DNA from 4 places in the Hahella sp. CR1 genome. Region 3 is predicted to be linked to each of the others. Evidence: predicted binding sites of a transcription regulator. Region 3 holds the regulator's gene; each other region holds the start of a gene.
What was found. Region 3 encodes FNR, which switches genes on or off when oxygen is low (the NO sensors DNR and NnrR bind a similar motif). Its sites were predicted from a motif close to TTGATNTANATCAA; they were not measured.
Positions count from the first base shown of each region.

Region 1 (7,305 bases), on a different contig from region 3:
GGCGCGCTATCCGTATGGCGCATCTGGAAGGGTTTATCCAACGTTTGCCTGAGGGCGCCAATACGTTGGTGGGCGAGCGTGGATTGAAGTTGAGTGGGGGTGAAAAACAAAGGGTGGCGATCGCCCGCGCGATTTTGAAGAACCCGCCCATACTGGTGTTTGACGAGGCGACCTCTTCGTTGGACAGCAAGTCCGAACAAAGCGTGTTGCAGGCGATCAGGGAAGTCTCTCAGGGGCAGACCAGCTTGGTGATCGCCCACCGGCTGTCTACGGTTATCGACGCCGACTTGATTGTGGTGCTGCAGGAAGGGAAAGTCGCTGAGCAGGGGACGCACTCTGAACTGCTGGCGCGCAACGGCGTATACGCCAACCTTTGGCGCATTCAGCAACGGGAGGATGCGGAAACTCCGGCCGCCGGGCCGGAGCAAGAAGCCTCAGACGAGAGTTATTCAACGCCCAAATAATCGGCTTTGCCGATGTCTAGACCGTTATGGCGCAGGATGGCGTAGGCGGTGGTGATGTGGAAATACAGATTGGGAAGCACGAAGTGCAACAGGTAGCGCTGACCGGTGAAGGTTGGCGTATAAGAGCCCAGCTTCAGTTGAATGGTCTTTTCTTCCGTATTGTCGATCTGTTCTGGCGTGAAGGTTTTTACGTAATCAATGGTCTTGGTGACCCGGGCGGATAACTCCGCCAATGTGGTCTCGTTGTCCTCGAAGACCGGCGGCTGCTGGCCGGAGAGCCGGGCGACGCAGCCTTTCACTGTATCGGTGGCGATCTGAATCTGGGAAGAAAGCGGCAGCATATCCGGATACAGGCGGTAATTAACCAGGTTTTGAGGATTGAAGCCTTTTTTCTCCGCGTGGGCGGCGGCTTTCTCCAAGATCTGGTTGAGGTTGCCGAGCATGCGGATGAAGATGGGGACGGAAGTCTGGTACATGGATATAGACATAATATCGCCTCCAGCGATGATAAGAGTTGGTTATTTGCGGTCATAAGGCCGGTCATGGCCGGTAAATACAAGCTAACCAGACGGCGCCGACAGATCCTGGCGCCGGGCTCCCCATTCTAACTGGCTCCGAGTGGGAAGACGTAACTTAATGACATACTTTTTAGCGGTTACGGTTTTCCGACGTGCGATTGGTTAAAATTTGAGTATAATGTCGCCCGCAAATTTTTTGCTCTGGTTTTACGTTCCAGCACGCAATATAGGAAAAGTGAATGTCACAGTATGTTATCTGTGCGCTGTACAAGTTCGTCGCCCTCGACGACTTTGAGGCGCTGCGCGCTCCATTGCTTGAAGTCATGGAGAAAAATGAAATCAAAGGCACCCTGTTGCTGGCCCGCGAAGGCGTAAACGGCACGGTCTCCGGAACCCGCGAGGGGATGGATGCGCTGCTGGCCTGGCTGAAGTCCGATCCTCGTATGGCGGACCTGAGCTACAAAGAATCCTACGATGAGAACATTCCGTTCTATCGAACCAAAGTCAAACTGAAGAAAGAAATCGTCACCATGGGCGTGGAGGGCATTGATCCGAAACGTGTGGTGGGCACTTATGTCAAACCACAGGATTGGAACGCGCTGATTACCGATCCTGAGGTGTTGCTGATCGACACTCGTAACGATTACGAAGTGCAAATCGGCAAGTTTAAGAATGCGATCAATCCAAATACGGAAACGTTTCGTGAGTTTCCAGATTACGTCAAAAGCAATCTTGATCCAGCCAAACACAAAAAAGTGGCGATGTATTGCACTGGCGGCATTCGCTGTGAGAAATCCACCGCTTACTTGAAAGAGCTGGGCTTTGAGGATGTCTATCATCTGGAAGGCGGCATTCTGAAGTATCTGGAGGAAGTGCCTCAGGAAGAATCAACCTGGGAAGGCGAGTGCTTCGTATTCGACAACCGGGTGGCGGTGGATCACGGCCTCAACAAAGGCCGCTATGATCAGTGTCACGCCTGTCGTATGCCGATCAGCGCGGAAGATATGCAGAGCGAGCATTACAAGAAGGGCGTCAGCTGCCCTCATTGTTATGACAAGGTTTCCGAAGACCAGCTTCGCCGTTTCGCAGCGCGTGAGCAGCAGATTGAACTGGCCAAGTCGCGCGGAGAAGAGCACATCGGCTCTGAAGCGGCCAAAGCCATCAAGAAGCGCCAGGCTGAGAAAAAGCTGAAGCGCAAAAACTATCATCAGCACCTGACTCAGGGCGCTGAATAGCAAAAAGGTCGGCTTAAACGCCGGCCTTTTTCGTTGTGGTTTCCCCTGCCTTAATCCGCAATCAGACGGCTGAGTTGTTGGTTCAGTCGCGCCACTTCGCGTCTGAGTTCGTTGACCTCGTCCAATAAATCCAATGACATGGCGAGCCCGGGCAGGTTGAGCTGCAGGTCACGCTGCAGGCGCATCGCCCGACTTAATCGCGCCAATGCCAGCGTATCGAACTGCCATTGGTGGGCGGGCCGCTCCTCCACTGGCGCGATGACGCCATAACTGACCAGCTCGATAATGAACTCGGCGTTGACGCCGCCGCGCTCGCATAATTCGCGCAACGAGTAGGTGTCGCTTTGTCCAAGCACTTCCACCGTGCTGATGATCGTTTTACGCGTCATCTCTCACACCCCCAACTTGCTGCGCGGATTATAGGATTTTTCTTTTTCCGCAAGCTCCTTATAAAGCGCTTCCGCATCTGCGCTATGGGACTTGGGTAAGGTTACCTGCAGTACGATAATCTGGTCTCCGGCGGGATTGCCGGGCAACCCTTTGCCTTTCAGTCTCAGCTTTTGTCCGCTGCTGGCGCCTTTGGGAACTTTTACGTTGACCTTACCGCTCAATGTTGGCGCTGTTACAGTGGCGCCCAACGCAGCTTCCCATGGCGAGACCGGCAGAGTCAGGTAAATATCCTTGCCGTCGACGGAGTACACAGGATGGGGCGCAAGCTCCACTTCCAGAAACAGATCGCCGTTCTCAGCGCCGCCAAATCCCGCCGCGCCCTGACCGCGCAAACGAATGTGCTGTCCGGGTCCCATGCCGGCTGGAATTTTCACATTGAGAGATTTGCTGCGATGACCTACCAGCCCGTATTCGTCGATCTCCGGCACTTGCACCTGAACTTGTTTCTCACACCCGTGGAAAGCTTCCTCCAGGAACAAGGCGATTTTGGCGTGCACGTCCTCGCCGCGCATGCGGAAGCTCTGCTGATGACCCTGCTTATAGGTGCGATGGGCGGAGCCGCCGCGACCGAAGATGGACTCGAAAAAGTCGCTGAAGTGGCGCGCGTCCGCCTCGGTGAAGCCGCCGCCGTTGAAGTTTGAAGCGGACTCCCAATCTGGCGGCGGACGAAAACGGCCATCTTCGCTATAGGCGCCCATGCGCTTGAGTTGATCGTACTCCGCGCGTTTTTCCGGGTCTTTCAATACCTCATAAGCTTCGCCGACTTCTTTGAATCTGACCTCCGCATCCTGTTCTTTACTGACATCCGGATGATACTTACGGGCGAGCTTGCGGTACGCTTTTTTGACGTCATCGGCGGATGCTGCTTCCGCGACGCCGAGAATCTTGTAATAGTCTTTGAATTCCATAGATTTTTACCAACCTTCACAGACCCTGCGTCTCATTGCCGTTAGAATATCCAGCCCAAGGTCGGGCGGGCATTGCCATAGGTCAGATATAATGCTGAAAAGGCGACATTCAACGTCGGACCACATAAAATAGGCGGCTTTTTCAGGGGAAGGAGTCAGCGCCCTTTATGCTGAGCTATCAACATGTCTATCACGCAGGCAACTTCGCCGATGCCCACAAGCATTGGGTGCTGTCTTTATTGCTGCAGGCGCTGTGTAAAAAATCCACGCCCTGGCGCTATCTGGAAACCCATGCAGGCCGCGGCGACTATGACCTGACCTCGGAGGAAGCGCAAAAAACCTCAGAGTGGACGGCGGGCATTTTGCCGCTGATGCAGGCCAAAGGGACCTGTCCGCCGGAATTCGACGCCTATTTGGCGGCGGTCAGAGGGTTGAATCCCGACGCTGGAAAATTGACCCGCTATCCCGGCTCTCCGGCTATCGCCGCTGGTTTCCTGCGTGAGACGGATCAGTTGGCTTTGTGCGAACTGCACCCCAAAGAGTACGCGGAACTTAAGCGTCAATTCGGCCGGAACAGACAAATCCATATTCACCAACGAGATGGCTTCGAGGGCGTTATGGCGATGTCGCCGCCGCCGGAGAAGCGCGGGCTGGTGATGATTGATCCCAGCTATGAGCTGAAGGACGACTATCAACGTATCCCCGCCTATGTAAGCAAACTTACGAAGAAGTGGTCGAACGCGGTTATCGCTATCTGGTATCCCGTACTTGCGGAGAAGCGCCACGAACAAATGCTTGAGTTGATGCGCCAGCTTCCTTTGCACAAAACGCTGCGCAGCGAGTTGATCTTAACGCCGGTGGCGCGCGGAATGTACGGAAGTGGTATGCTTGTGGTCAATCCGCCCTGGCGGCTCGATGAGCAACTGCAGGCGGGTTGGGCGCACCTCAGCGAAGCCCTTCGCGGCGATCCCAAAGCCTCCTGTAGCGCTGATTGGCTGATAGCGGAGTAATTACCGCAGCGACAAGCCGGCCTGGGAGAGCGCCGACGCTTGAGGATGACACAAAGGGTATGCGGCCGGCGCCGCAGCCTACTGGACATGAATTCATTGGATACAGGTTTGTGTGGTGAATTGGACTAGCCAAGGAACAATATTAATAACCGGAGCGGCCCAAAGGGTTGGGCTCCATTGTCTGCAGCGGTTGCTTGAAAAAGGCGAGCGGGTCGCTATGACCTATCGCTCCGAGCGGCCGGAAATCGCCGAACTGCGGGAGCGCGGGGCGATATGTCTGCAGGTGGATTTTACGGAACAAAGCTCCGTCGAACGGCTTATACGACGGTTAAAGGAGGAAGTGGGCCCACTTAGGGCGTTGATACATAACGCGTCTTCATGGGCTCCCGACCGGAGTGAGGATACGGACTACCGGGCGGTGATGCAGGATATGGTGGCGATACACATGACGGTGCCTTACCTGCTGAATATGCATTGTTACGACCTGCTGGAGCAAGGACGTAACCCATGGTCCGATATCATTCATATTTCCGATTACGTGGTTGAAAAAGGAAGTGACAACCATATTGCGTACGCCGCCGCGAAAGGGGGAATGGAAAGCATGACCCGATCTTTCGCCAAACGCTACGCGCCGCATATCAAGGTAAACACTATCGCTCCGTCGTTATTGATGTTCAATGACGGCGACGATCCGGACTACCGAACTAAAACCTTAAGGAAGTCCGCCCTTGGGATCGAGCCCGGTCCCGACGTGGTCTGGCAGGCGATCGCCTTTATCCTGGACTGCTCTTATATGACCGGGCGGGAAATCAAGCTCGATGGCGGACGTCATATCCGTTGATCATAATGATCCATAGGTAATGTAGAGGAACCAACATGTTAGACAAACTGGTCGCGCAGTACAGCGCAATTATTGAATCCCTCGGAGAGGATGTTAATCGAGAGGGACTGCGCGATACGCCTAAGCGCGCCGCCAAAGCGATGCAGTTCCTGTGTCGCGGCTATAACCAGTCGTTAGAGGAAGTCACCAACGGAGCGATTTTCGAGTCGGATACGGACGAAATGGTTCTGGTTAAGGACATCGAATTATACTCCCTGTGTGAACACCATCTGCTGCCCTTCATCGGGCGTTGCCACATTGCCTATATTCCGAATGGCAAAGTGTTGGGCTTGTCGAAGTTTGCGCGCATTGTGGATATGTTCGCACGTCGTATGCAGATTCAGGAGAATTTGACCCGACAGATCGCAGAAGCTGTCCTGAAGGTCACCAACGCTCATGGCGTCGGCGTGATCATCGAAGCGCGCCACATGTGCATGATGATGCGCGGCGTTGAGAAGCAGAACTCAGTTATGAGCTCATCCGTCATGTTGGGCTCTATGCGCAACAACCCTTCCACCCGTAGTGAGTTCCTCACACTGGTGCATAGCCGTCGGGCGCTGTAAGCGCGCTGCCGACAGGGGCGCCGCACGCCGCGGCGGCCTCCGCACAGGCGCTTGTCAGGTGATGGGCGCTTCGCTGCGGGAAATATGATCCTCCATATCAGAGTGGAATGTCTCCACTACCTGTTCCGCCAAGTCCACCTGATTAAAGCGCGCAATGTGAAAGATCGCTTCGCCTTCATGGGCCAGCGGCAAATTACTGCGTCCTATGACAATGCCGGAGCAGGGCGATAAAATGGGTTCGCCCTGGCTGTCCAGGGGACCATTCAGATAACCCAGCAAGTCTCCTTTGTTAACCCGACTTCCCAGGGGTTTCAAAGCACGCAGAAATCCGCCTACCGGCGCCCGCACCCATTGTGAGGAGCGCGCCACCACTGGCGTGGCTTTGGCTCTGCCTTTCACGCGCATCTTGATCATGCCCAGTTCTTCCATCACCCGGCGCACGCCACGAACGCCGGCGGCGATGCAGTTCTCATCAAAGCGCAGCGCTTCACCCGCTTCATAGGTAATGATTGGTACGCCAAGGTCGTCTCCGGCGCCGCGAAAGGAGCCGTCACGGATTTCCGCATCAATAATCACCGGCACGCCAAACATATGCGCCAGATCCGCCGCTTTCTGATTGTCCAGATGCACCCTTATTTGCGGAAGATTGCTGCGATCGATCGCTCCTGTATGGAGGTCAATGGCGTAGTCCGCCTGCTGCAATACGCAGGTGGTGAACAGGTGCGCCATACGCGCCGCCAGTGAGCCTTTTTCGCTACCGGGAAAGCATCGATTGAGGTCGCGTCGGTCAGGTAAGTAACGGGATCGATGAATGGTGCCCAGCACGTTCACGATGGGAACGGCGATCAGGGTACCTTTCAGATTTTTCAACCAGGTGGCGTGTAATACGCGCCGCACGATCTCTACGCCGTTGAGTTCGTCGCCATGTATCGCGGCGCAAATCAGCAGACGCGGACCTTTGGACCTGCCATGCACCACTTCGACAGGAATGGATACATCGGTTTGGGTGTAGAGCTGTCCGACGGGAAGCTCGAATTGTTGACGATGTCCCGGCGCGACCTGCGCGCCGAGAAATTCAAAAGGTTTGGACTTAACCGCCATTGTTCACATCCTGACTGTCTTCAAGCGGCGGCGGCGTCCGAAGTTCGCCAAGCGTTACCGCACCAGTTCAATTTCGCCATTGACGGTCATGGTGACCGTTTGCGTGCCGGCTGCTACCGCAGGCGTCGCCATATCGGCCATCTTGGCGGCGCCGAAGCTGCGCATTTCCTGGCGGG
Region 1 covers NZ_JAPELK010000005.1:45,476-52,780, forward strand. Annotated here, with positions in the region: gene ONV78_RS13370 (ABC transporter ATP-binding protein/permease) at 1-464, shown strand, start outside; gene ONV78_RS13375 (DUF1993 domain-containing protein) at 446-952, opposite strand; gene ONV78_RS13380 (rhodanese-related sulfurtransferase) at 1,222-2,217, shown strand; gene ONV78_RS13385 (chaperone modulator CbpM) at 2,268-2,606, opposite strand; gene ONV78_RS13390 (DnaJ C-terminal domain-containing protein) at 2,610-3,575, opposite strand; gene rlmJ (23S rRNA (adenine(2030)-N(6))-methyltransferase RlmJ) at 3,743-4,585, shown strand; gene folM (dihydromonapterin reductase) at 4,701-5,426, shown strand; gene folE (GTP cyclohydrolase I FolE) at 5,462-6,028, shown strand; gene ONV78_RS13410 (succinylglutamate desuccinylase/aspartoacylase family protein) at 6,083-7,129, opposite strand; gene ONV78_RS13415 (SIMPL domain-containing protein) at 7,184-7,305, opposite strand, start outside.
Region 1: ONV78_RS13390 (DnaJ C-terminal domain-containing protein) is a predicted target of FNR. The motif match lies at 3,648-3,661, and genes of this name have one in related genera.

Region 2 (7,305 bases), on a different contig from region 3:
GCGCCATTGGTGCGTGGCGCCCACGACGCCATCGCTATTCGGGTGACGGCGCATCCCCTGGTGGCGGAACTGACCAAGGCGTTTGGCGGACCTATCGTTTCAACCTCCGCCAATCCTGCGACGAGGGAGCCGGCCCGCACTCTTTTCGACTGCCGTCGCTATTTTAAATCCGGCGTCGATCACTATCTGCCCGGAAAGCTGAGCGGACTGAATAAACCCAGCCAAATTCGCGACGCCGCCACCGGCGCCATCCTCAGACAATAAAGGCGACTTCATGCAGCAACAGATTACGCAGGTTAAAGACTATCTTCTGGGATTGCAGGACGAGATCTGCAATGGGTTAGCCGCCATTGACGGTGGCGAGGGATTCGTTGAGGACGCCTGGAAAAGAGAGGAAGGCGGCGGTGGACGCACGCGGGTGCTTAGCGAGGGCGGCGTGTTTGAGAAAGCCGGCGTCAATTTCTCTCATGTCAGTGGCGCGCGCCTACCCGCCTCCGCCAGCGCCGCCCGGCCGGAACTGGCGGGACGCAGTTTTCAGGCCATGGGCGTCTCATTGGTCGTGCATCCGCGTAACCCCTATGCGCCGACCTCTCACGCCAACGTACGTTTTTTTGTGGCGGAAAAAGAGGGTGAAGAGCCGGTATGGTGGTTCGGCGGCGGTTACGATCTGACGCCTTATTACGGCTTTGATGAAGACTGCGTCCACTGGCATCGCACGGCGGCGCAGGCGTGCGAGCCCTTCGGCGCAGAGACTTACCCCAAATACAAAAAGTGGTGTGACGATTACTTTTACCTGAAGCATCGCGATGAGGCCCGCGGCGTGGGCGGACTGTTTTTCGATGATCTCAACGACTGGGGATTTGAGCGCTCGTTCGATTTTATGCAGGCGGTCGGGAACAGCTATCTGCCCGCCTACCTACCCATTGTCGAGCGCCGCAAAGATATGGCTTATGGCGAACGGGAGCGTTCATTTCAGCTTTATCGACGCGGTCGTTATGTCGAGTTCAACCTGGTCTATGACCGGGGCACATTGTTCGGTTTACAGTCCGGCGGCAGAACGGAGTCGATCCTGATGTCTCTGCCTCCGCTGGTGCGCTGGGAATATGCCTGGACGTCGGAGCCGGGCTCGGATGAAGCCCGTCTGACCGAGTATTATTTGAAGCACAGAGACTGGGTGTAATCCCGCAACGCCAAAACCTTAATCAGCGCAAATAAAGGCAGGTATAGCATGGATATGTACGCGGTGGTCGGTAATCCGGTCAGCCATAGCAAGTCTCCCAAAATCCACGGAATGTTCGCGCAACAGACCGGCGAGAGTTTGGAATATACGGCGATCCAGGCTCCTCTGGACAGCTTTAGAGAGACGGTGGAGGCATTTTTTATCGGCGGCGGCAAAGGCCTTAACGTTACAGTGCCATTCAAGGAACAGGCTTGGAATATTGTCAGTGAGCGCTCGCATCGAGCCGAGCTTGCCGGCGCCGTCAACACCTTGCTGCAACGGGACGGACGTCTGTACGGCGACAATACCGACGGCGAAGGCCTGGTGCGCGATATCTTCGTCAATCAGGGCGTTGCGTTAAGCGGTAAAAAGATTTTGCTGGTCGGCGCCGGCGGAGCGGTGAAAGGCGTTATGGCGCCGTTGCTGGATGAAGGTCCCGCCTCTATCGTGGTCGCTAACCGCACTGTTTCCAAGGCGGAGGATCTGGCGCGTATCTTTGGTCGCAATGGATCGGTCAGTGCTTGTGCGTTCGCGGATTTGCAAGGTCCTTTCGATGTCGTGATTAACGGCACTTCCGCGAGTCTGGCGGGGGATATTCCTCCTCTGCCGGATATCGTCATCGCGTCTCACACCTTTACCTACGACATGATGTACAGCCTGCGTGACACGGCATTCGTCGCCTGGGCCAAAGCGCGCGGCGCAGGACAATGCTGCGATGGGCTCGGCATGTTAGTCGAGCAGGCGGCGGCGGCCTTTTATCTGTGGCGCGGCGTGCGTCCAGATACCGCTCCGGTGCTGGCTGCGCTAAGACAGGGAGATTAGCGCCACCGCCAACTTTGACTATGCTTAAGCTAATGATTTTAAGCGCTTAGGTTCGCTTTGGGCGAATTCGGGCCAGTTACTTGAGCATCGCGAAGTATGGACGGTCAACATGGATATACTCACCTGGGTGGGACTTTTGTTCGGAATGGGCGTGGTGCTGGGAGCAGTGGCTTCCGGCTCCGGGCTTTGGGACTTCGTCAATGTTCCCGGGTTGATGATAGTGGTCTTCGGCTCTTTCGCCGTCACTTTGGTGAAGTACCGCTGGCGTAACTTTTTTGGCAGCGTGCGGCTTGCCTTCTCAACCACTTTTCTTGAGAAAACCCAGGACCCATGGGACCTGTATCGCGAAGCGCGGCAACTGGCGGATGTTGTGCGCAAGCAGGGACTGCTGGGGTTGGATCGGGTTGAAATTACCCATCCGTTTCTACGCAAAGCTGTCGGTCTCGCCGTTGACGGCCACCCCCCGGAATTTATAGAAGAAGTACTGCTTGAGGACACCCACCAGTTTGTCGAGCGCCTGCAGACAGCGGAAAAGGTGTTTCGCGGTCTGGGTGAGTCGGCGCCGGCGTTGGGCATGCTGGGCACCCTGGTGGGACTGGTGCAGATGCTGAATAACATGCAGGACCCCTCTTCCATCGGACCTGCTATGGCGATCGCCTTGCTCACCACGTTTTACGGCGCCTTTATCGCCCAGATTATTGTTCTGCCCCTGGCGGACAAGCTGCAGCTTAAAACCCAGGATGAAGTCCGTAACCGCATGATCGTGATCAGCGGCATTCTGAGTATGGTGAAGGGGCTGAACCCGCGCATTATCAAAGACGTGTTGGCATCTTATCTGCCTGAGCTGGACGCCATGGAGGACATCCATGAGTCGGCGTCCGCACAGGAAGAGACATGATCAAGCCGCGCAAGCAATCCGGTGGTCTGTTGCCAGTCGGCGCGCCGGTCTGGATTGTCACCTTCGCTGACCTGATGACGTTGCTGCTGACCTTTTTCATTCTGCTGTTGAGCTTTTCCAGTCTGGATGCGGAGAAATACCGCGCCATCGCCTACTCCATGAGTAAGGCCTTTGGCGTGGCCTGGGTTCCTTCGTCTCAGGGCGCGCCGGATATGTATCCTCTGGGGGGCGATATCACGCCTACCGTGCCCATGGAGCCAGTGATCCGCGATAAGGGCGACACAGAGCAGCCGGCGCCTCAATCCAACGTAGAGCCCAGCCTGGATTTAAGCCAGGAGGTGGTGAGCGAGGCGGCGTATATGGAGAACGACCGCCTGGCCTCGCGCATGATCAGTTTGCTGGAGAATGAAATAGAAGATCAGGCGGTGGCCATCAAGTTTGACGACCAGGGGGTGGTGCTCAGTTTTACCGAGCGCGCCACGTTCGCCTCCGGCAGTGAGGAGCTGAAGCTATACATGCTGCCGGTGCTGATGAAAGTCACTGACGTGCTGGCTGATTGCAAGGGAGACATTCTGGTGACGGGACATACGGATGATCGCCCTATCGACTCAGCGAGATTTCGCTCCAATTGGGACCTATCGGCGGCTAGAGCGGTAAGCGTGGTGCATCGGCTGGTGCTGGATGGACGTCTCGACGCCAGTCGCGTGAGCGCTATCGGGCAGGCGGAGACGCGTCCCCTGGTTCCTAATGACAGCGATGAGCACCGGGCGCAAAACCGACGGGTGGAAATTCATATCGAAAACGCCGAATGCCGCATGAGCTAAGCGCTTACAACCTTCATTATCCGCGCTGGATCGGGGTAGAATGTGCGGCCCGGTAAATAACTATGATAGACAGGTGAATACGATATGAGCGGTCCTTCACAACCGAAGGTAGTGGATGAGGAATGGAGCGATGAACGGGTTCAGGGCTTTTTAGAACTGAAGCCACGGGATGAATCTGATCCCGATTATCATGTTCTGCGTCAGGCCTATGAATACATGCTGGCCCGCGATTACGCGCGTTTCGTGGCCTATTTCGCGGAAGCTGACCGCAATATCAATGCGTTGAGTCCAGAGGGCGAAACCATGCTGGATCGCGTTGATGAGCATGCTCGTGGCGCGGAATATGCGCAAATCCTGCGCGACGCCGGCGGTAAAAAAGCGGCTGAGCTGTAAAAAGCAGGCTTAAAAAATAAGGGGCGAACTATGGGTCGCCCCAGATGGTTTGCGGTGATCGTAAGTCGTTCGACTTACTGTACGTTGATCTCGATCGCTTTCGGCTGCGCCTTTTCCACCTTGTTCAGATGCAAGGTGAGGATGCCGTCCCGGTACTCTGCGCGAATGTTGTTTTCATCCACATTATCCGGCAGCGTGAAGGAGCGTGCGAAGTTTCCGTAAAAGCGTTCTACGCGATGATGTTTCTTGTCGCCTTCTTCCTTCTCCAGCTTGCGCTCGCCCTGAATAGACAGCACGCCTTCGTGGACAGCCACCTTGACGTGGCTTTTATCCACGCCAGGCAACTCAGCCTTGATCAAGAACGCTTCTTTGGTTTCCGTGATATCCACGGCAGGAGCCCAGTCGGCTTTGCGGATCACTTCTTTGCCGTTTTCGCTGGTGCGAGCCTGACCCTGCAAAGAGCGGTTATAACGGTCGAGAATATCTTCAAATTCAGAAAACGGGTTCCAACGGGTAATCGCCATAGTTCTATCTCCAAAAAGAGTTTAAGTACAAATCGGTTGGCCTGATGCGACAGGCCCTCTGTAATCATTTACACCTGAAACTGCTGATTGGGGTGACGTCTTGCCCCGGTTACGCTGCGTATCGTGATAATAGAAATAATGGCGTTAAAAATGTTTTCAAGGGGCGCCCTAGTGACAAAAAAATCATATTCTGATTTACGTCAATTTCCACTGCGTCCCTGAAATGCGGCTACTCGCCCCAGTTTTCCTGCAAATGCCGGTCTTTCAATTTGACGTAATTGGCGGCGGTGTACTGGAAAAATTTTTTTTCCTTGTCGCTGAGCGGACGGGCTTGTTTCGCAGGCGCGCCAACGTACAAGTAACCGCTTTCCAGGCACTTGCCGGGAGGCACAAGCGTACCGGCGGCGATCACCACATCGCTCTCCACATGGGCTCCATCCATGATGATGGTGCCCATACCGACGAGGATGCGGCTCTCAAGCGTGCAGCCATGCAAGATAGCCTTGTGGCCAATGGTGACGTCCTCACCGATCGTCAGTGGATAGCCGTCGGGGTTGAAAGGTCCGGCGTGGGTGATATGCAGCACCGATCCATCCTGCACGCTGGTGCGCGCGCCGATGCGAATTCGGTGCATGTCGCCGCGTATCACGACGGTCGGCCAGACGGAACAGTCGTCGCCCAAGTGGACGTCGCCGATGACGACGGCGGTGGGGTCGATAAAGACGCGCTCTCCCTGCGTCGGGGTGATTCCCTGATAAGTGCGCACAGGCATGGTGGACTCCAAGCATCAAAAATCTGAAGCGCCGTAGACGGGCTCAAGGGCCCGAATGGCGGATTGTTACTTTAGCATTGATCGGACTATTCTAAAGCAGGATTCAGCGGCGCATTACTTGAAAGCGGCCCCGCACGCCCACATTTTGTTTGCTCGGGGGCGTTGCGATCAGCAACCCCGGAAGACTCGTCAATTCAGGAATATTTCAATGACCAATCCATTGCTCGCCGATACGGCGTTACCCCCGTTCTCACAGATTCGCGCCGAACATGTCAAAGAGGCGATGGACAAATTACTTGCCGAAAACAGACAGCGCATCGCCGAGCTGGCGGCCCAGCCCAGCTTCAACTGGGATAATCTGGCGCAACAAATGGATAACATGTCGGACAAGCTGAACCATGTGTGGTCCCCGGTCAGCCATCTGAACAGCGTGCTCAACAGCGAAGCGCTGCGTGAGGCTTACAACGCCTGTATCCCCGAGCTGTCCCGCTACGGTACGGAAATCGGTCAGAACAAGGCGCTGTACGACGCTTATCACGGCATTAAAGAATCTGATGAATTTAGTTCGCTCAGCGAAGCGCAGCGTAAATCCATCGACAACACCCTGCGCGATTTTCATCTGGCCGGCGTTGATCTGCCGGAAGATAAGAAAGCGCGCTATATGGAAATTTCGCAGCGTTTGGCGGAGCTGGGCAGCAAGTTCAGTGATAACGTGCTGGACGCCACTCAGGCATGGACCAAACATGTGACGGATGCCGCTCTGCTCAAAGGCATGCCGGACTCCGCACTTGCTGGCGCGCGCCAGGCCGCCAAGTCCCGTGACAAAGAAGGCTATGTGCTGACGCTGGATTTCCCCAGCTTCTACGCGGTGATGACCTACTGCGAAAATCGCGAATTACGTCAGGAAATGTACGAGGCCTACAACACCCGCGCTTCTGAACAAGGGCCCTACGCCGGTCGCTGGGACAATTCGGAAGTGATGCAGGAGATCCTGGCGCTGCGACTGGAGAAGTCGCGTCTGCTGGGTTTTAACTCCTACGCTGAATACTCCCTGGCCACCAAAATGGCGCGTACGCCGGATGAGGTGCTGGGCTTCCTGAACGAGCTGGCGGAGAAGTCTGTAGCGGTGGCGCGTCAGGAGTTTGCAGAGCTGCAAGCGTTCGCCGCGGAGCAGGGACAGACGGAACTACAGTCCTGGGATGTCAGTTTTTATTCAGAGAAGCTGCGTCGTCACCGTTATTCCGTGTCTCAGGAAGAGCTGAAGCCTTACTTCCCCGCTTCGAAAGTGATCAATGGCATGTTCGCTGTGGTGCAGCGCCTGTTCGGCGTTACTCTCGACGAAATTACGGAATTTGATAGCTATCATTCAGACGTGCGCTACTTCAAAGTGCGTCGTGACGGCGAGGAAATCGCCTCTATCTATATGGATTTGTTCGCGCGGGAGAACAAGCGCGGCGGGGCCTGGATGGCGGATTACGCCGTACGTCGTCGTTTGGACGACGGCTCTGTGCAGAAACCTGTGGCGTTCATCACTTGTAACTTTGCGCCGGCGACGGAGGAGCATCCCGCCCTGCTGACGCATGATGAAGTCACCACGCTGTTCCACGAATTCGGTCACGCTCTGCATCACATGCTGACCACGGTGGATTGCAACGATGTTTCCGGCATCAATGGCGTGCCTTGGGATGCGGTAGAATTACCCAGTCAGTTCCTGGAAAACTGGTGCTGGGAGGAAGAAGCCCTGGCGCTGATTTCCGGTCATTACCAAAGTGGCGAGCCGCTGCCGAAAGAATTGCTGGAAAAAATGCTGGCGGCGAAAAACTTCCAGTCCGGCATGCTGATGGTGCGCCAGC
Region 2 covers NZ_JAPELK010000001.1:407,677-414,981, reverse strand. Annotated here, with positions in the region: gene ONV78_RS01855 (Sua5/YciO/YrdC/YwlC family protein) at 1-264, shown strand, start outside; gene hemF (oxygen-dependent coproporphyrinogen oxidase) at 275-1,180, shown strand; gene aroE (shikimate dehydrogenase) at 1,229-2,041, shown strand; gene ONV78_RS01840 (MotA/TolQ/ExbB proton channel family protein) at 2,151-2,939, shown strand; gene ONV78_RS01835 (flagellar motor protein MotB) at 2,936-3,763, shown strand; gene ONV78_RS01830 (PA4642 family protein) at 3,848-4,156, shown strand; gene ONV78_RS01825 (Hsp20/alpha crystallin family protein) at 4,231-4,680, opposite strand; gene ONV78_RS01820 (gamma carbonic anhydrase family protein) at 4,910-5,452, opposite strand; gene prlC (oligopeptidase A) at 5,661-7,305, shown strand, end outside.
Region 2: ONV78_RS01825 (Hsp20/alpha crystallin family protein) is a predicted target of FNR. The motif match lies at 4,871-4,884, and genes of this name have one in related genera.

Region 3 (7,305 bases):
AGCACATCCACTTTCAGTGTGTACTTTTGTTAATAAAATCAACAAAATAACAAAAAAAATTCTCGGCATACCGTGGATTTTTCGGATAGACGGACTATCCTTAATGGGGTAGCTACATTCGAGGTTAAGACATGTATTATTTTCGCTCCCTTCTCTTGGCGTTATGCGCCACTCTCTGCTTATCAGCAAATGCGGAAGAGGTAACTTTCAATCTGGTTACCGAGAACTTCCCTCCCTACAACATGAGCGTTAATGATGCTGAGTACGAACACAGACCCGAGGATATTACCGGTCTGATTACTGATGTTGTTAAACAGATTTTTACCAAGGCGAAAATCGGTTACACCATGAAGCTGCGTAATTGGAGCTACGCATACAACTACGCTCAGCGCAAAGAGTTCCGGGGAGTATTTGGAACCACTCTCACCGACGCTCGCAAACCGCTTTTCAAATGGGTTGGCCCTATCGCCTCTGACGGCTGGGTACTGTACGCCAAGGCTGGCTCTACGATTAAAATCAATTCTGTTGAAGACGCCAAGAAGTACAAGATAGGCGCTTATAAAGGGGATGTTAGAGAACAGTGGCTACTTTCCAATGGCTTTGAGACTTCCAGCTTGGACGACGACGCCCTGAACCCCAAAAGACTGCAAAACGGCCAGATCGATCTCTGGATATCCGGCCCCGTCTCCGGCCCATATTATGCTGCCAAGAATGGCGTCACCAACATCAAGCCTGTCTTCACAGTTAAAGAGACGCAGCTCTTTTTGGCGGTAAACAAGGAAACGCCAGATGAGTATGTGAATAAACTGAACGAAGCCCTGGAAAAAATGCGTTCCAGCGGCGAATTGGACAAAATTACCGCCCGATACAGATAAACAACAGAGCCTTACAAATCCTGCGAAGCCCGAATCCACGGGCCTCGCAGGGGCTTTCCCACCCTTTTTTCTTCGCTTATCCGGAAAACTACTTATTCGGAAGTCACCTACACCAGCTGTTTAATAAGCAGCCAGACTAATCGTTAGTCAGAACACTATCCGCCCAGCCGTTTGAGGTGATTTAATGATCGCTAAGAAGCTATTGTTGGTTTCTGTTCTCTTTCTGTCCGCCATTGCTCGTGGCGAAACCTTTAACCTGGTCACGGAAAATTTCCCGCCTTTTAACATGGGCGAGGAAGACCACAAGTACGAACACAAAGCTGACGCTATCAGCGGCATCAACGTAGACATTGTAAAAGAGCTCTTCAAACGCTCAGGTTACGACTACCGCATGAAGCTCAGAAACTGGAATTACGCTTACAACTTTGCACAACGCAAGGAATTCCGTGGCGTATTCGGCACTACACTGACTGACGCACGCAAACCACTGTTCAAGTGGGTCGGCCCCCTCGCCAAGAATGACTGGGTCTTCTTCGCAAGGAATGACACAACTATCAAAATAAACTCTGTAGAAGACGCCAAGCCCTATCTGATTGGCTGCTACAAGGATGACTCCAGAGCGCAATTTTTGAAGAACAACGGCTTCAACGCTTCAGAGCTGGAAGATGACAGCCTGAACCCAAAGAGACTGCAGCAAAGACAGGTGGATCTTTGGATCTCCAGCACCGCATCAGGCTACTACTACGCCAAGCTGGCTGGAGTTTCCGACATCAAACCTATCTTTACTATAAGAGACACCAGTTTATATCTGGCGATGAACAAGGACACACCTGACGAAAGCATTGAGCACCTCAACAAAGTGCTCGATAAGATGCGTACTGAAGGCTATTTGGACAAAGTGTACTCAAACTACAAATAGAGAGTTCTTACGCTTGGCTTAAGGCGGCTGAAGTCCGCCTTATCCACTCTTCCATTTCCTTGTGAACTTCGTCAGTAGCTCGGCCGCTGGTTTCAATTGGCGCGCCGACTTTCACCTTTATCAAACCTGGACGCTTGCTAATACTGCCGGCAGGCCAGCAATCTCCAGCGTTGTGCGCTATAGGCAGCAAAGGAACGCCAGCACTGACGGCCAACAAAGCGCCGCCCTTGTTGTATTTACCAACCTGCCCAGGGCGAACGCGTGTCCCCTCAGGATAAATTACAACCCAATACCCTGAGGTCAGACGCTCCTTTCCCTGCTTAAGCAATTGCTTAAGCGCCGCTGACGGCTTACTCCGATCAATGGCGATGGGTTTCAATCTCTTTAGCGCCCAACCAAAAAATGGCACTTTCATCAACTCTTGCTTAAGCACAGTACACTGAGGACGAAATATAACGCCTAGCAAATAAGTCTCCCAGGCGCTCTGATGATTGCTGACAACCACACAGCTCGTCTTTGGAATGTTCTCCAGCCCTTCGATCTCATAACGTATGCCACAGACAACACGCGCCCACCAAAGTGCGAACACATTAAACCGGGAGACGATGTAGTAACGCTTTTCAAAATTGACGTAAGGACCAATCAGCATCCCAACCAAAGATGTGATGATGACGCCCCAAGCATACCCAATGTAAAAAACGAAAGACCGAAATAGCTGAAATGCCTGCACTTTTGCCCGCCTTTTTTCAATGCCCGCAAAGGATATCAACTCCCCGCCCAAAGCTGCAATGAATGTTACCCCTCAACGCCCCAGAAACCCATTGTTTGAGGGATATTGCGACTAAAGTACACCCTCTCAGACAGCCACCCGCTCACCCCTTGATCAATATCAAGACTCCCTTTCGGGAGCTGGATACACTGAGCATGGAGAGAGGGGGGATCCACTTGCCAACAAGTGTGACAGCAGGCGCGCGCGCAAAATCGCTGACAATGATGGTCAAACGCGCGCAGATGTTTTCTTACCTGGTTGGAGACCCAATATGCCAGTTGGAAAGGTTGTCGAACAAGCGAAACAAAATGGGGGTAATGATAGCTGGGTTTATTTGCTCAACTCCCCCCCTAAAGAGTTCTCCAGTGAGAACTGGAGCGCCTTGGACGAGGGAGCCTATGAGGCGGATTATCGCAACAGCTCCCTGGCTCGATATTATGAGGGCGGGTTCGCATTGAGCGTTCAAGCGCCTTGCTTTAATACACTTGTCAGTGCGGAAAATTACGCCCGCCGACTCCCATCCATGAATGCTAATTTGCAGAAGTACATCGACTATGTCGTGAAAGAAGTGAGACTACTCAAGCAAAGCCTCCCCGTCGGCAGTCAGGTTAAGTACCTGCACTGGTTCGGCGATCTGGTCCGCCAGCTCACTCCCGCGGCGCAGACACAGGTGATGTACTATTTGGGCCGGGAGTTCAAACTAAACTTCGATACTGACGCCCGCCATGTCATCGAGCTGGACGCTCGCCCTGACTCTGAGGAAGCACTAGCCCTGATCAAAGGACTGGGCTTTAACATTGTCTGCATCAATGACCCTGGCGAATACGCACAGTCCTTCCCCATTGAGAGCCTTAAGAATTGGCTGCAGACCATTCGGGCGTTCGACTTCAAAGCCGTTTATCTGCGCCTGAAAGCGACTCCTGCGACCGTCAATGCACTATCGGAGCATCTTGAGGAAATTCTGACAGAGAGGCCCCAAGGCATCCTACTCTCCGGCCATAAAACGGAATCCGCCGGCACATCAGGTTTGGAGGCGGCGTTAAAAGATTTCAAGCGACGCATTAAGTCCGCATCGTTTATTCCGATCACGCAGGACTTTTTCGCACTACCCTGGACAGGCTTGATTAGTCAGGGAGTCAGTTGCTTACATGGCGTTGGGTTGGGCTCATTTTCTTACACCCCCCATTACCAGTTGCGCAACGCCACACAGTTGGACGACTACTACAAAACCCTGGACAACAACGAACTTCCTGCAAGAGCGATTCGTTACACTCAGACCCAGTTGTAACAAAAGGTGAAAACTATGTAAAAACAAAGGCGAGCGTAGGTTTTCCCTGTAAATTTCCCGTTGTAGGGATTTGCTTTTAAATAGCTATTGGCTATCCTAGAAGCCTCTTTAAGCAGTTTCACTCATCCAGCCACGAGGCAACCGATGGAAAGCAAGCATATAGCAACCTCCTCTCCTTTTAGCTTACACAGAGGCTGCCACGAATGTAATTTGAGCAAGCTTTGCATTCCTATAGCGGTCGGGGCTGAAGATATTGATCGTCTGGAAGAAATCATTCGCCAGGGCAAAATGCTCAATCGCGGCGAATATATCTTTGAGCAACACACCCCATTCCGCTCGTGCTTCGCAGTTCGTAGCGGCGCGATCAAAACATTCACTGTATCCGAGGAAGGCGAGGAACAGGTCACCGGTTTCTATCTGCCTGGCGAGATTATCGGTCTGGACAGCGTTAGCATGGAAAAATATTCCTGCTCCGCCGTCGCCCTTGAACGCACCAGCGTTTGCGAAATTCCTCTGGAAAAGTTTGAAGACCTTGCTTCAGACATCCCCAGCCTGCAGCACCACTTTTTCTCATTAATGAGCAAAGAGATTCAGGAGAGCAGGCAGCTTACCATGCTGCTAAGCAAAAACTCGGCTGAAGAACGCATTGCCTCGCTTCTACTGTCCCTGTCGACTCGCTTTAGTCGTCGTCGCCTGTCCGGCACAAACTTCAGACTCCCTATGCCTCGCAGCGATATAGGCAACTATTTAGGCCTGGCCGTCGAAACTGTCAGCAGGGTCATTACCCGCTTCCAGAACAATGGCATTATTAAGGTCCAAGGAAGGGAAGTTCAGATATTGCAATTGGACGAACTGCAGAAAATTCTTCGCCACGACACCAAGTGCATGGAGCACCAGAAGGAATCAGCCCTTAACGCTCGTTAACGGGTCTCTTCCAGGCAGTTTTCAGTCGGTTTTACGCCGCCACGCTGCTGACATTGCTCAATCAACGCCGGCAGATAACGACGCCAGGGAAGCTGCTTGACGCCAAAAGTGTTGCGCAGCTTGATACAACCTAACGCGCCATTCGCCGGAAGCGCCACCCCTGGCAATACATCAGCGCCCTTTTTCTCGATCAGGGCCTGCAACATTTCTTCCTGTCCAAATGCCTGCAGCACAATCGCTTTCAACAGTTCATAGTGGGTGACAGCTTCAGCGCCAGCATAATGGTAAACGCCCCATACCGAGATATTACAACTCAGCTGCTTGATAACAGCGTCTACGACTCTCGCCACATCATCCACCGCGACGGGAGTCAGCTGCATATCGGTGCTGGCGTTTAGGCGCTTCCCTGAAGACAGCGCGGAAAGCATGGTCTGCAGCCAGCCTTGAGCGCCAGCCTCCAGCAACCAACCCACCCTCAAGATCAGATGCTTGCTATAGTTTTCCTGGAGCCATTGTTCGCTCTGCAGCTTTGTCCGCCCAAACACGGAAAGAGGACGTCCTTTGTTGGCGGATATATAAGGGTTCTTTTTGACGCCATCGAAAACAAGATGACTGGAGAGATGAATAATCGGAGCCTTCCATAAAGCCGCCACCTCCGCTACCGCCTCACAAGCGGACACATTAACCTGATAGGCCAAATCCGGATGCTGCTCCGCCTTGAACAAGTCGGCCATCTCCGCAGCATGAACCACGAAATCCGCAGACGGCATCGCCCTCATTGCTCGCACGATCGCATCATTGGTCATGAGAAACTGCTCGTAGGGAACGCCTTCCACCGCTATGCCGCTCTGCTGCAAACGCTGAGCTATAGCCTTGCCTAATGGCGAATCGATTCCCGTCACGCAAACAATCACTCATGTACCCCTTAAATGTATCTCGTGGCCTTTAGCGCCCCTAGAATGCGGGCCGCCTGAAGATATTATGTTAACAATATTGGCTGCTTGACGGGATTTTCGCAAACCCGATCCCCAGGCTTTATCCCCATCATCCAGCTTAACGCTGCGCTTTAAACCCCTTCCGAGCGATTAAGGTATACCCTGGGTACACGAGAGGTCATGCCCGTAAATAAAGTATAGGAGATTGTTGACGCATATCCTGCAACCTCATCAGCGGAAACCGCCCCGCCCCACAGCTCTACCTCCGACCCAATACGCGCTTCTGGAATGTGAGAGATATCCACCGTCAACATATCCATGGACACCCGCCCAATAATCTTTGTCCGCTTACCGCACACGGCGACAGGCGCACCATTTTGCATTTGTCTTGGATATCCGTCGCCATACCCTACCGCAACCACTCCCATTCTTGTTGGGCCGTTCGCAGTCCAAGCGGCGCCATAGCCAATAGAGTCTCCAGCTTGCAGCTCCCGAGTAGCAATCAAGCGCGACTCAAAGGTCATTACCGGCTTCAAGCCAAATTCCGCCCCGGTCTTATCCGCCATGGGGGAGGCGCCGTACATCGCAATGCCCGGGCGCACCCAATCCAGGTGAGTCTCCGGATATTGCAACAAAGCAGCCGAGTTAGCCGAGGAGTAACTCCAGCCACCCGATCCCGCCGCCTGCATACCAGCCTGAAACGCCCGCCACTGCTTCTGCTGCAACAAGCTATTCAGCTCGTCAGCGCACGCGAAGTGGGTCATCAACCCAATGACAGAAAGCCCGGGAAACTGTCGCAGCATCTCAGCGACGCCAGCCAGTTTATTTAACGGCAGACCCAACCGGTTCATACCTGTATTCAACTTGATCCAGGTTTGCATCCGGGCGGAACCAGGACCTACTTTGCGCAAAGGGGCCACCTCGGACAGCATGTCCAATTGCTCCATATCATGCACGACCCACTCTATATCCCGCCAACGGGTAGAGTCAGCCAACTCCTCTGAGCTATAAAACCCTTCCAGCACCAATAGCGGCGTCGTAATACCCGCTTCACGCAGACTCACCGCCTCATCATAGCAGGCCACCGCCAGCTTGGGAGCCTCCCCTTTCAGGGCGCGGGCGATTTCCACTGCGCCATGGCCGTATGCATCAGCTTTAATTACCGCCGCACAACGGGCGTTTTTAGCAATGGAATTCAGCAAACGAACATTGTGACGCAATGCGTCCAGATCAATAAGAGCGCGGGATGGACGCATTACTCGTAGTCTCCCCCGCCATAATCGTGAGCCAAATCTTCAAACCTTGTGAATTTACCCATGAACGCCAAGCGCACCGTTCCGATAGGGCCGTTACGCTGCTTGCCGATAATAATTTCCGCAATACCTTTGTCCGGGCTGTCTTCGTGATAGACCTCATCCCGGTAGATGAACATGATCAAGTCAGCGTCCTGCTCAATCGCTCCAGATTCCCGCAAGTCAGAGTTAACTGGCCGCTTATTGGGTCGCTGCTCCAAACTACGGTTAAGCTGGGACAAGGCGACCACAGGACAGTTCAGCTCCTTCGCCAACGCTTTCAAGCCTCGCGAGATTTCTGAA
Region 3 covers NZ_JAPELK010000007.1:36,955-44,259, forward strand. Annotated here, with positions in the region: gene ONV78_RS17620 (transporter substrate-binding domain-containing protein) at 132-875, shown strand; gene ONV78_RS17625 (transporter substrate-binding domain-containing protein) at 1,060-1,794, shown strand; gene ONV78_RS17630 (lysophospholipid acyltransferase family protein) at 1,802-2,524, opposite strand; gene ONV78_RS17635 (hypothetical protein) at 2,835-3,851, shown strand; gene fnr (fumarate/nitrate reduction transcriptional regulator Fnr) at 3,996-4,775, shown strand; gene ONV78_RS17645 (sugar nucleotide-binding protein) at 4,772-5,689, opposite strand; gene alr (alanine racemase) at 5,842-6,966, opposite strand; gene dnaB (replicative DNA helicase) at 6,966-7,305, opposite strand, start outside.

Region 4 (7,305 bases), on a different contig from region 3:
CCCAAGTCTAAATGAATTCAGGGCTATCCTTCATCAGGTGTTATTGAAGCAAACGCGGCCCTGCATCCTGCATGTGGAAGACGACCCCGACTTGGTGCAGGTGGCCCGCTCCGTTCTGGAAGAGATCGCCGACATACATCCGGCCGGCGCGTTGGAGCAGGCGCGGCGTATGCTGCAGGAGAATAGCTACGATCTGGTGCTTTTGGATCTGGAGTTGCCGGACGGCTCCGGCGCCGAACTGGTGGACGAGATCAATACCGATGATACGCCCGTGGTGATTTTTTCCTCTTACCCCGCCCCGCCACAACTATCGAATAAAGTTCAGGCCACGCTGATCAAGACTGTGGCGGATAACGCCAAGTTGCGAATGACCGTCCGCAATCTGCTGAGCACGCTGGATCAAGCCGGCGATTCCGCCGCCGAAGCCAATACGCATCCAGGCTCCAACGTCAACGGCCTTAACGGTTCAGCCCGTAGCGCTGCAGCAGGTGACGCCAGTCAGGATGGTCACTGAGCGTCGGCCACTGAGCTTCCATAAAGTCCCTCACGCCCTTGAGCCCTTTTGTCACCAGCATCTTACGCTGGTATTCCTGATGCGGTTGTTTGGAGATATAAAGCTGCGCGCCCACCTGTTCATTCGCCATCAGGTAAAACAATTCCTCCCGGGGAATCATGGTGACCTCGATACGACGCAGCAGGAGCTTGCCGAAGTTGCTGGAGAATGAAGAGGCGTTCTCCCGCTGGATGCGCCCCTCTTCCACCAACTCGTCAATGCCGACATAGCGGTGCCCCAGCACGCCGCCGAAGCTTTTGCCGACCAGGGACTCCGGACCATGGTATTCCACCGGGTGAAGTTTCAGAGACACAATATCATTGCGCCCCATGACCACCCCGTGGGTCCAATCGTAATGTTCCTCTTTGTTATCGCCGAACCAGGACGGATTCACCCAGGCCACCACCGCCTGATCGCCTCGCTCCAGATAGCTGTCTATGCGTTTTCTGGGCAGACTCTGGGGCTCAAAGCGCCATTTTCCGCCGCTGAGTTTGCTGAGTTCAGCACACATAATGCTGGTCAGATCATACCCGTCGCTGTGCAGGCCGTATGGCGGCGAGGTGTAATAGGTCCACACCGGCACGACGATTTCCGCGCGGCTGCTCAGGCTTGCCGTCAAGCCTATCCACAGTGTCAGTCCGAACAGTCTCCACATAGTCGGTCAATCCTTGGAGTCAGTCTCTCATTCCGCGTCACAACGTTCTCAGCGTTCCCAGCGTTCCCAGCGAGTTCTAAGGCATCAGGGTTTTAAACCGTATTTTTCCAGCAGCGCCCGCCATTCCGCGTCCTCATTCAACGCCGGCAGTTGCGCGTTGATGAAATCCCGCACCGCCTCCAGCTTCTGCGTCGCCAGAATCTTGCGCTCATATTGCTGATGAGGTTTGGAGGAGATGAAGAGTTTGTCGCCCAGATGGCCTTGCGAGACCAGGTAAAACAGCTCGCCGCGAGGTATCAGTATGGCGTCGAGGCGGTTGCTCAGCAGTTTGTCCAGGTTCTTGGAGAATGAAGTGGTGTCCTCGCGCTTGATACGGCCGGACTGCGCGAGATCGTCGATCCCCACATAATGATGCCCCGCCACGCCGCCAAAGCGTTTGCCTTCCAGAGATTCAGGGCCGGTATACTCCACCGGATTTTCCCGCAGGGACACGATCTCATTGGCGCCCCAGACGACGCGGTCACTCCAGGCGTATTTGGTTTCCTCTTTATCCTGAAACCACAGGGGGTTCGCCCACAGCACCAGCCCTTGCTCAGCGCCGCTTTCCAGATAGTGATTAATGCGTTTGCGGGGAAGGTACTGAGGTTTGAAAACCCAATCTCCGCCGCTTTTTTCCGTCAGCACCCGGCACAGGGTGGACGTGAGGTCGTCGCCTTTAGAGTCAATCGCAAACGGCGGCGAGTCATAGTAGGTCCACACCTTCACCGTGGTCGCGGCTTGAACCAGCGCGCCGATCATCATGCAAAAGAGACCAAAGACAGCGGAAGTCAAAGAACGTCCCATGCCATCCCCCATATCAGTTAAACCCAGTCAACGAATGGTGAAGCTTGAGCAATAAGTATAGATCAGGGTGAAGAACAGCAACGGCGGCTATCTGGCTCTACCTGCTTCTACCCGTCTCAACTAAGCGGCAGGCAATGATGCGAAAACGAAAAAACCGCATGGGCGAAAGTAGAGCCGCATGCGGGGATGAAGCGAGGTGAAGCTGGCCCGTTCTCATCCCTGAGCGCAGGCCGCAAAATTCATTGGCGGTTGGCTCCGCAGTCTTGGCCACGAAGCCGATTACAGGTCGCTGGAATTAAAATTTGTAGCCAACGCCGACCATGTACACCAGCGGATCGATGTCCACGTCGGTTTTGATCTGCGCGCCGGAATCCAGGTCGATGGTGGCGGTGGTGTCGATGCCGATCTTCCAGACCGCCGCGTTAACCACCAGGTTATCGGTCAATTGATAGTCAACGCCCAACTGGAACGCCGCACCGAAGGAGTTGTCCAGCTTGATCTTGCCGTCGCCCATGGCGTCTTTAAAATCCGTGGTCAGTTCTTCATCAAAGAACAAGGTGTAGTTCACGCCAACGCCCACATAGGGCTGGAAGGCGGAGCCAGCTTCCATTGGGTAATACTGTACGCTGACGGTGGGAGGAAGGTGCGTGACCTCCGCGGTTTTCAGGTCGTCGCCCAGACCATGGGCGGTTACGTCATGAGTGAAAGGCGTCGCCGCCAACACTTCCAGACCAATATGCTCGCGCAACATATAGGTGAAGGTCAGACCCAGCTGTGTATCGTTGTCCACTGATACGCTGGTGCCGTCTACGGAAGTCCCATTCACGCGCAGGGTTGAGCTGTCATCCTGGGGGTCCACCATCGCGGCGCCGACGCGCAGCACCATCTCTCCCGGCTGGTGCGCCATCGCGGAGCCCGCGCAGGCCAGCAGTCCCAGAGCCAACATAGATTTACTTAGCTTATGCATAACATACCCCTACTCTTCACATTCAACTGCAAAATTAAGAATTGATGACGGGGCGGGAGTCTATGCCTTTGCCGGCGAACAATTATGATTTGGATCAAGTGATTAGGGAGGTTAAGGCGCAGCCCGGGTCAGCTTTGACCCAGATCAACGGAAACGCTCTTTCTGCGCCGCCAAGCAGACATCCCGTTATCTTGCGATAGCGCAGGAGCGTGCTATACGTTGTTTAACAGGTTAAGGGAAGAAAGGATGCGGCCATGGAATCCATCATCGATTTTTTCACCGGCAAAGGGTACATGCCTCATGGACACTGTTACCTCTGGAAGCCCGGCATTCTCTGGCTGAACATCAGCTCCGACGCGCTCATCGCCCTGGCGTACATGACCATCCCAGTCACATTGATCTACTTCATCCGTAAACGCCAGGACGTGCCCTTCAACTGGATGTTTATGTCCTTCGGCGTCTTTATCCTGGCCTGCGGGGCCACCCATGTGATGAATATCTGGGTGACCTGGTATCCCGCTTACTGGCTGATCGGGGTGGTGAAAGCCGTCACCGCGGCGGCCTCTGTGATTACCGCCCTGCTGCTGGTGAAGCTGATTCCCGCCGCCCTCTCCATTCCCAGTCAGGCGCAACTGTCCCGGATCAATCAGGAGTTACAGCGCTCCAATGAAGAACTGATGGCGACCAATCGCATGCTGGAGGAAACGCAACGCCAACTCATGCAAAGAGAAAAGATGGCCGCCCTGGGGCGTCTGGTGGCGGGAGTGGCGCATGAGATCAACACGCCCATAGGCGTCATCGTCACCGCCTCCACGCTGCTGACGGAGGAAACCGAGCGCTTGCACAAAACCTACGCCAGCGAATCATTGTCGGAGGAAGAACTGACGGACTACATCGACGCCGCCAGAGACTCCACCCGGCTGATCGCCGCCAACGCCAGCCGCGCCGCCAACCTGATCCAGTCTTTCAAGCAGGTCGCCGTCGATCAGTCCGCTGGCGAAGAGCGACGCTTCAACCTCTCCCAATATCTCCATGAGATCGTCACCAGCCTGTCTCCGGCGCTGAAAAAAACCTCCTCCAGCGTCAGCATTCATGGCCCGCAGGAGCTGGAGGTTTACAGCCATCCTGGCGCACTGTCGCAAGTATTGACTAACCTTATATTGAACTCCCTCACTCATGGCTTCGCAGGAGGTCCGGGTATCGTGGATATCCGCTTTGACGTGGTGGACGATCAGGTGGAGCTGCTGGTGTGCGATAACGGCGTGGGGATTCCCGAGTCCTTACGAGACAAAGTTTTTGAGCCATTTTTCACCAGCAAACGTAATGAAGGAGGTAGCGGCCTTGGCCTGCATATTCTTCATAACCTGGTGACCAACGTCCTGAATGGGAAAGTAAGAATCGCCGATACCGGCGCCGGACAAGGCGTCGCTTTCGCAATCGAATTCCCCAGGGACGGCGGCGATAAGCGTCGCTACGATGGTGACTTTACAGCCTGACAGAATTTGGAATGACGAGACTAAAATTACGCTCCAGCCATTCCGGCGACACCGATGGCGCTCCCCCGGAGCCGCCGCCTTGCTGGCTTATATTGATCGTCGACGACGATGAGGACCTGCACTCCATCACCCGCCTGGCGTTGCGCAACGTGGAGTTCCACAACCGCAAGCTGCAACTCGCCAGCGCCTACAGTGCGGAGGAGGCGCGGAAAGCATTGCAGGAAAACACGGGGGTCGCCGTTATCCTGCTGGACGTGGTCATGGAAAGCGACGACGCAGGCCTGGAGTTGGCCCGCCAAATCCGCGAGGAACTGGGCAACCACAACGTTCGCATTATTCTGCGGACGGGACAGCCGGGCATGGCGCCGGAGCGGGACGTGATTCTGCGTTACGACATTAATGACTACAAAAACAAGACCGAACTGGACGCGCAAAAGCTCTACACCTCGGTCATCAGCGCTCTGCGCGCTTATGAAAGCCTGTGCGCCCTGGAGACCCATCATCGGGGGCTGCGACAAATCATTGAAGCGCCGGATTACCTGCAGCCGGGAACTACGTTACAGGATTTCGCGAAGGACATTCTGTCGCAACTATTACGCATCACCGGCTTTGAAGGAACGGGCCTGATATTGAGCCCACCACAGCCGTCCGAGCCCCCAGACGCCTACACCATCCTGTGCGGCTCGGATGAGATCACCGCAGGCGAATCCTGGTCGCAGGCGCCCATACCCGCCCCCGCACGGGAAGCCATCAAAGCAGCCTTTCAGACCGGCGAGAGCCAGTTCTCCCCCACCGAAACGATGCTTTTTATTGGACGTCACGATGAGCCAGGTCTCGTCGCTTACCTGGACGGACATACTCCCGACGGGCTGGCGCGCAATCTTCTGGAAGTATTCGACGCCAAAGCCGCTATCAGCCTCCACAATATGCGCCTGCATAACCAACTGGCGGACGCCAACGCCACCCTGGAGGAAAAAGTCGTCGCCCGCACCCAGGAGCTGGAGCAAACCCACTTGCAGCTTCTGCAAAGTGAAAAGTTAGCTTCTATCGGACAATTGGCGGCGGGCGTCGCCCATGAAATCAACAACCCTATCGGCTTCGTCAGCTCCAACCTGGGCTCGCTGGAGAATTACATCAAAGACCTGATGAGCATTATCGACGCGGCGGAAGCCGTACGACAAAACAGCGATGACGAGAACCCGCAGTGGAGCGACTTCAAAACCATCATCAACGATCTGGAGCTGGACTATTTACGCCAGGATATTCCCGACGTCATCGCCGAAACCCGCAATGGCCTTGAGCGGGTGCGCAAGATCGTACAGGATTTGCGCGACTTCACCCGCGCCGGAGAGGGCGAAGAGTGGCGTCACTCCCCCATTGAGGCTCAACTGGAAAGCGCCCTGGCTATCGCCTGGAATGAAATCAAATACAAGGCTGAGGTGATCAAAGAGTATGGCGACGTGGGGGAAATCGAATGCCTGCCCGGGCAATTAAACCAAGTGCTGTTGAATCTGCTGGTCAACGCCGCGCAGGCGATCGAGAGTTCAGGAAAAATCTGGCTGCGCACCGGATTCTGGGACCAAGGCGTATGGGTGGAAGTGCAGGACAACGGCGCCGGCATCCCGGAGGAAACCCGCAAACGCATATTCGATCCGTTCTTCACTACCAAACCCGTCGGCAAAGGTACTGGATTGGGGTTGGCCATCTCCCACAGCATCATCGAACGCCATGGCGGCCGCATTGAGGTAGACAGTACGCCGGGACAAGGCTCCCGCTTTCGGCTTTGGCTGCTAAGCAAGCGTCCGCCGCAGGAACAAGAAAAGCAATAAAAGAAAAGTAAGAAAAGGTTGCGACGAAATAGATCTAATTGGACAGGAAGATAAGGCGACGCGCGCCTGACGCCACGCGCATCGCCTTCACAGAGAGCTTAATAGGTTTTCTCAACGCCGCCTTCGTTGACAATCAACACCTCAACCCGACGGTTATCGGCGCGGCCTTCCGTGGTGTCATTGGTGGAGACCGGACGTTGCTCGCCGTACCCCATCGCAGTGATTTTATTGGAAGGGATGCGGCCGATTTCATTCAGCATCTTGGCCACTTCTTCCGCTCTTTGTTGCGACAGCCCCTGGTTCAGCTGAGTGGAGCCGCGATTATCCGTATGACCGGACACGACGACCCGGGCGTTGGGGAACTCTTTCACCGCTTCGATGATTTTGTTCACCAGGGCGAAGTTTTCTCCCTGAATCTCGCTTTTGCCAGAGGGGAAGTTAAACCCGTGGGCGCGAATCAGCACGTTGTCTTTCTGTCTGTACACGTCGGCTTCTTTCTCCGTGAACAGAGACTGCACGACAGCGAACTTCGCAGTGATGGCCTGCTTGCGCTGGTCTTCCCGCTGCTGCTGCGCCATCAGTTCGTCTTTTTCCGACGCCGCTCTCATCTCACGGGTCTTGGCGTTTTCCAGCGCCAGCAGCGCGGAGTCGCGGTCCGTCATCAGGCCTTGAATATTGGCGCTGACTTGACGCACCACTTCCTTGTTGGGCTGATCGAAAGGCAGTTGCTGATTGATCGGCCGAGCGGCCGCCGCCAGTTGCTGCTGATACCACAGCACTTTGTCCTCTTCGTTGAAGTCGGATTCATCGAAGTATTTGACGGTATCGGCGATGTACTCCGCGCGCATCACGTTCCACAGGGACTTTTGCGCGTGGGTCTGCGCCCTTTCGGTATCGGTTCTGTCCGCATCCAGGGTTTTCAGAGCCAGTTGATATTCTTCCTGCGCCATTTCCATGGTTTT
Region 4 covers NZ_JAPELK010000010.1:185,471-192,775, reverse strand. Annotated here, with positions in the region: gene ONV78_RS22745 (PAS domain S-box protein) at 1-514, shown strand, start outside; gene ONV78_RS22740 (amino acid ABC transporter substrate-binding protein) at 459-1,208, opposite strand; gene ONV78_RS22735 (ABC transporter substrate-binding protein) at 1,293-2,051, opposite strand; gene ONV78_RS22730 (OmpW family outer membrane protein) at 2,347-3,018, opposite strand; gene ONV78_RS22725 (HAMP domain-containing sensor histidine kinase) at 3,273-4,514, shown strand; gene ONV78_RS22720 (ATP-binding protein) at 4,526-6,343, shown strand; gene ONV78_RS22715 (OmpA family protein) at 6,442-7,305, opposite strand, start outside.
Region 4: ONV78_RS22730 (OmpW family outer membrane protein) is a predicted target of FNR. The motif match lies at 3,153-3,166, and genes of this name have one in related genera.